One region of the Streptomyces sp. NBC_00878 genome, then DNA from elsewhere that is predicted to be linked to it. Evidence: riboswitches for the same ligand, from Rfam matches in the RefSeq annotation. Region 1 holds a riboswitch; the other holds the start of a gene.
The links. A riboswitch is a leader RNA that binds a small molecule or an ion and turns the genes downstream of it on or off. The one in region 1 is predicted to bind cobalamin.
Positions count from the first base shown of each region.

Region 1 (3,169 bases):
GACACTGCCCGACTCGACCGCCGCACACCTGCCGGAGTCCTCCGCACAGGCGCTGCTGCGGCTCTCCCGGGAGCACGAGGGCGAGTTGACCGTGTGCGCCACCGGCCCGCTCACCAATGTGGCCGTGGCACTCCTGGAGGACCCGGACTTCGCCCACCGCGTCAAGAAGTTCGTGTTCATGGGCGGCACCGCCCGGGTGCCCGGCAACATCACCCCGGTCGCCGAGTTCAACATCTGGGCGGACCCGGACGCGGCCGAGGTGGTCCTCTCGTCCGGCATCCCGTTCACCATGGTCGACCTGGACGCCTCGCACCGCTGGCTCTTCGGCCTCGCCGACCTCGCCGCGCTGGAGGCGGCGGGCCCTGGCGCGGCCCTCGCGGCCCGGCTCCTGGGGGTCTACATCGACTCCTACCGCCGCCACGGCGGAGGCGACTCCTGCCCGTTGCACGATCCGCTCGCCGTGGGCGTGTGCGCCGACGAGTCGTTCGTGACGCTCGCGGAGGGAGCCGTCGTCGTCGAGTGCGCCAGCGAACTCACCCGCGGCCAGACCGTGTTCGTCCCCTCGGCCGCCCAACGGAACTACTACACCGAGTCGCCCGCCCTGACCGCCCGCACCCGCCACACGGGCCGCGTGGCCCTCGGCGCGGGCCCACGCGACTTCACCAAGGACTTCGTCACGACCCTCCCGCAGTGGCCGTCCGTGGCCTGAGCCCGCCTTCGGCCGTCCCCGGCACCGGCGGGTGCGGGAGAAACCCGGCGGCCCGTTGTCGTACCCCTCCGGCACACTGCACAGCATGGACATCGTGATCAGGCAGGCGAGACCCGAGGAGTACGAGTCGGTCGGCGAGATCACCGCGCAGGCCTATCTCGGAGACGGGCTGCTCGACTTCGGGGAGAGCGACGAGTATCTGGGCGAGCTGCGGGACGTGGCGAAGCGGGCCGAGGCCGCCGACGTACTGGTAGCCGTGATGGGGGCGGAGGCAGGGGCGGGGGCAGGGGCCGGTGAGCGGGTTGTCGGCGGCGTGACCTTCGTCCCCTCCGGCGGGCCCATGGCCGACATCGCGCGCGACGGCGAGGCCGAGATACGGATGCTGGCGGTCGCGAAGGCGGCCCGCGGGCGCGGAGTCGGCGAGGCCCTCGTCCGTGCCTGTGTCGCCCGCGCCCGGGCCACGGACGGCTGCGTACGCGTCGTGCTGTCCACCCAGCGCACCATGCACAGCGCCCACCGCATCTACGGACGCCTCGGCTTCACCCGCGCCCCCGACCGCGACTGGAACCCGATCCCGGACCTCGACGACATCATGCTGCTCACGTACGAGTTGACGCTCTGACACGTTCCGATACACCCTCCGAAGCCGACACGACACAACATGTGGGGGTGCTTCCCCAGCCCGGCACAAGATGTATGCTCATGCTCGCTGTCGCCGCAGGGGAATCCGGTGCGAATCCGGAACTGTCCCGCAACGGTGTACTTGTGCATGTCTGTCCCCAGTGGAGAGCTGTGCGCACGGCCAGTCCGAGGACCTGCCGACAGCGTGCCCAGGCCGTCCGGCCCGGGTGCCATGACGTCCGGGCCTCGCGGAGTGGGCCGGTGGACGCGGCGTACCGCTGCGCAGAGCGTGTACCCCCGTGTGCCCCGAACCCCTCTCCCCGCAGGCCCCGTGCCGAGCGAGGGAGAGCCCCACGTGACCATCGCGCCAGCCGATCCGGTCTCAGCGAATGCGCCCCTGAACCAGCAGGACAGGGCCGAGGCCGACGGACCGGGAGCCGTGTTGCTGCGGACCCTGACCGACCTCACCGCCGACCTCCCCGACGCCGATCCCGGCAGGGTCGCCGCCGCCGCGCTGCGCGGCCGGTCCTCCGTCGGAGCCGCCGGGGTCACCGCGGAGCTGCGCGAGTTGGCCACGGAGGCGGCCGCGGGCCTCATCTCCGAGGACCCCGTGTACTCGAAGCTGGCCGCCCGCCTGCTGACGATCAGCATCGCCGCGGAGGCCGCCTCGCAGGGGGTCCGGTCCTTCTCCGAGTCCGTCGCGGTCGGGCATCGCGAGGGCCTGATCGCCGACCGCACCGCCGAGTTCGTACGGACCCACGCGGCCCGCCTGGACGCGCTGATCGACCTCGAAGGCGACGACCGCTTCGGCTACTTCGGCCTGCGCACGCTGCACAGCCGCTACCTCCTGCGGCACCCGATCACCCGCCAGGTGATCGAGACGCCCCAGCACTTCATGCTCCGGGTGGCGTCCGGTCTCGCCGAGGACACCGGGCCCGACCCGGAAGCGCGGACGAGGTCCGTCGACGAAGTCGCCGCGCTCTACGGGCTGATGAGCCGCCTCGACTACCTGCCGTCCTCCCCCACCCTCTTCAACTCCGGTACGCGGCACCCCCAGATGTCGTCCTGCTACCTCCTCGACTCCCCGCTGGACGAGCTGGACTCCATCTACGACCGCTACCACCAGGTGGCCCGGCTCTCCAAGCACGCGGGCGGCATCGGCATCGCGTACTCCCGTGTCCGCTCCCGCGGTTCCCTGATCCGCGGGACGAACGGGCACTCCAACGGCATCGTGCCGTTCCTGAAGACCCTCGACGCCTCGGTGGCCGCCGTGAACCAGGGTGGCCGGCGCAAGGGCGCCGCCGCGGTCTACCTGGAGACCTGGCACTCCGACATCGAGGAGTTCCTGGAGCTGCGCGACAACACCGGTGAGGACGCCCGGCGTACGCACAACCTGAACCTCGCGCACTGGATCCCGGACGAGTTCATGCGCCGGGTGAACGAGGACCGCGTGTGGTCGCTGTTCTCGCCGTCGGACGTGCCCGAGCTGGTCGACCTGTGGGGCGAGGAGTTCGACGCCGCGTACCGCAAGGCGGAGGAGCAGGGCCTCGCCAAGAAGACGATCCCGGCCCGCGACCTGTACGGCCGCATGATGCGCACCCTCGCGCAGACCGGCAACGGCTGGATGACCTTCAAGGACGCCGCCAACCGCACGGCCAACCAGACCGCGCTGCCCGGCCACACGGTCCACTCCTCCAACCTCTGCACGGAGATCCTGGAGGTCACGGACGACGGGGAGACGGCGGTCTGCAACCTCGGCTCGGTGAACCTGGGTGCCTTTGTCGACACGGCACCCGGGGCCACTGACGTCATCGACTGGGAGCGGCTGGACGCGACCGT
Region 1 is NZ_JAPEOK010000001.1:3,541,214-3,544,382, forward strand. Features, by position in the region: gene OHA11_RS14660 (nucleoside hydrolase) at 1-709, shown strand, start outside; gene OHA11_RS14665 (GNAT family N-acetyltransferase) at 795-1,331, shown strand; cobalamin riboswitch at 1,376-1,547, shown strand; gene OHA11_RS14670 (ribonucleoside-diphosphate reductase subunit alpha) at 1,686-3,169, shown strand, end outside.

Region 2 (3,169 bases), 6.6 Mb from region 1:
CATCGGGGTCAGACCGCGTCCGCCGTACTCCTTCGGCCAGCCCACGCCGAGCCACCCGTCGCGGCCGAGCCGGCGGATGGTGTCGCGGTAGAAGCGCTTCTGCGCCGCCGGGGCGCCATAGCGAGCGTGCATGTCGTTTGGGACCAACTCGGCGAAGTAGGCGCGCAGTTCGGTGCGCGACCGCTGCTGCTCCGGCGTGTATTCGAGATGCACGGCGCCTCCTGGCTCCCACTGACCCACGCGTTCGGCCACCCGGACCTGACGGCGCACACCGTAGAACGTGTTCCAGAAATAGGGAATGCCGACGACGTACGCACCTGCCGCACGCACACATACGAAGGGGCCCCGGGATGGTTCTCCAGGGGCCCCTTCGCGTGCCAACGGGCAGTGCGCGACGGATCAGTGCGCGACGGGAGTTGCCCGGCTCTCGGGCGCCTTCTCCTTGTCGGCCCCGGCCGGCTCGGGAGCCAGCAGGCGCTCCGCGAGCAGCCCGAAGACCAGGCCGTACGCGGTCCACAGGGCCACCTGGATGGCCAGGGTCGCCAGCCGGTACTGCCACAGCAGGGTGGCGGGGAAGCCCTCCGGCGCCTCGTTGAAGGACGGCAGGAACGCGTACGCCAGGCCGATGACCAGGACGAAGAACGCGCCCGCCGCGAGGGTGGCGTTCCAGTTGCCCAGGCGCGGTGCGAGGCGTTGGCCGAGGATCACCGCGGCGACGGCCAGCAGCACGCTGAGCACGATCATGAGGAGGAACAGCGCGGTGCGCTGGTTGAGGGTGTCGGGGTCGCCGACGGCGGGCGGGTTCGCCGGGTACTTGAGGAACGGCACCAGGTAGACCGCGACCAGACCGGCGGCTGCCAGCAGCAGCGCGCTGGCGCGCGGCCCGAAGCGGCCGATCCTGCCGAGGGCGAAGCAGTAGGCGAGGGCGGCGATGCCGCCGAACGCGACCCCGTAGACGAGGACGCCGGTGGACAGGCCGCCGGTGGACTGCATCCCACGGGTGACGAGTTCCTCCCCGCCGTGTCCGTGGGCGTGGGCTTCCTCGAAGGCGATGGCCTCGTCCACACGCGGTTCGCCCAGGAAGTAGGCGACGACCAGGGCGAGCACACCCGCGGCGAGACCCGCGAGCATGCCGCGCACCAGGAGATTTCTGACGGTGACGGAGTTCATTGAGTTGTCCTGTCGGTTCTTTGTCGCCGTCAGTGGCAGGGGAAGCCGAGCAGGTGGCGGGCGTCGTGCACCCACTCGTGCACGCCTTCGCCGGAGACCACGGAGGTGGCGCCCTGTTCGGCGCCGACGAAGTACAGCAGCACCAGCATCAGGATGCCGAGGAAGACCGCCCAGGGGGCGATGGCGCCGATCGGCAGCTTTGCGGGTACGTCGGGGGTGGTTACGGTCGGCTGAGCGACGGCGGACTGCGCCATGGCAGGACCTCCTGGGGGAACTCGCGTCCCATCTCGGTGGTGCACAGGACGACGGCCACGGGTCTGACTTCGCTCGACCTTCACCTCCCGGGCGGGAGGCGGCTGGTGCGGGGCTTACAGTGGCGCGACCGTGCCGGATTCTCACCGGCTTCCGTCGTACCGTCGTCAATATCGACGAGAAGGTACCGCGAAGCGGAGGCGCGGCCAAGGGCGCATGGGCCCCGGAGCGCGCGCCGGTGTCCTGGTCACGCCCCCAATTCCCGGTACGGACAGGGGTGTTGAGCACGTGGGGAACGCGAGGGCGGGCCGATGACCAGCCGAGTGATGTTGATCTCACCAGCGATGAACTCGGCGTTGCGGGAGGCGCGCTTCGACGACGGATGTTCCGTCGACGCGGCCGGGCTGCGGCTCGCCGGGGCCGCCGCGGGCTCGTTGCCCACCGCCGACCGGGTTCTGGTCTCACCCACGGTTCGCTGCCGGGAGACGGCCGCGGCGCTCGGGCTCGACACCGACACCATCGCCTCCGTGGCCGCCGCCGTCATCGAGCCGGAACTGGCCGGCCTGGACGTGGGCCGCTGGCGCGGGGCGACCCTCGCCGAGGTGAGCGCCGACGAACCGGAGGCCGTGGGGCGCTGGCTGGCGGACCCGTCGTCCGCCCCGCACGGCGGCGAGTCGGTGAGCGGGTTGTGCGAGCGAGTGGCGAAGTGGCTGGAGACGGCGGCGGATCCGGCCCTCGGCTCGGGCCCAGGCTCGGCTTCGGGCTCAGCACCGGGTTCGGGAGCGGGCTCGGTGCGGATCGTCGCCGTCGTCGAGCCGGAGATCGTACGGGCCGGGGTGGTGCGGGCACTCGGGGCACCGGAATCGGCGTTCTGGCGCGTCGATGTGCCGCCGTTGACCGTGACGGAGTTCAGCGGGCGGGCCGGGCGCTGGAATGTGCGGGTCGGACGGGCGCTCGGCGAGTGAGGCCTCGGCGGACGCCCGCCTGACGGCACGGCACCACTCCGCCCGAGCCCGCATCCCCGCCTCGGCCAAGAAGGGGCTGAGTGTGTCGAAGTTATTGACGTGCTCACGGCCGCACTCTACGTTCTGACCGGTTTGCCGAACTACGTTCGATATGTCGACCCGTCAGAGCGTGTGCGCACGCCCCAACCTCAGTGAATTCGTGCGCACTTGGGACTCCGCTCGGCAGCACCAGCAGCACAGTCCGAACGAGGAGAGCCGCACATGATCACGCCAGACAACTCCCACAGACCCGTCGTCTCCCCGGACGCGACCGGCGCCGTCCACCCCTTCGCGCCGTCACGTCGAAGCCTGCTGCGGGCGATGGCCGCGCTGCCGGCCTCGGCGCTCGTCATGGGCGGTGTGCCCGGCCTGTTCGGCACGGCCTCCGCGGCCGCGCCGCCTCCCGGATCGGCCACCCGCTACACGATCGTGCCGTTCCTCAACAGCAACGACGGCACGGTGAACGTCTACCAGTCCGACGACGCGACGGACTTCCGGCTCCTCAAGGCGTCCGCGTACACACCGCCCGCGGGCCGCATCCGCGACGCCAGCGTTTTCAAGCACACCGACGGCTACTACTACATCACCTACACCACGCACACCTGGCAGGACACCAGCACCACCATCGGCTTCGCCCGCAGTTCGGACCGCAGCAACTGGACGTTCCTGTACGACTACACCGTCCCCATCGCGAACCTGTCGCGCGCCTGGGCGCCGGAGTGGTTCGTCGACAGCGACGGCAG
Region 2 is NZ_JAPEOK010000001.1:10,156,162-10,159,330, reverse strand. Features, by position in the region: gene OHA11_RS44300 (acyl-CoA dehydrogenase family protein) at 1-213, opposite strand, end outside; gene OHA11_RS44295 (CbtA family protein) at 400-1,170, opposite strand; gene OHA11_RS44290 (CbtB-domain containing protein) at 1,200-1,424, opposite strand; cobalamin riboswitch at 1,486-1,623, opposite strand; gene OHA11_RS44285 (histidine phosphatase family protein) at 1,734-2,387, shown strand; gene OHA11_RS44280 (AbfB domain-containing protein) at 2,748-3,169, shown strand, end outside.
Region 2: it holds a riboswitch for cobalamin, as region 1 does, so the genes downstream of both, OHA11_RS44290 (CbtB-domain containing protein) here and OHA11_RS14670 (ribonucleoside-diphosphate reductase subunit alpha) in region 1, are expected to answer to the same signal.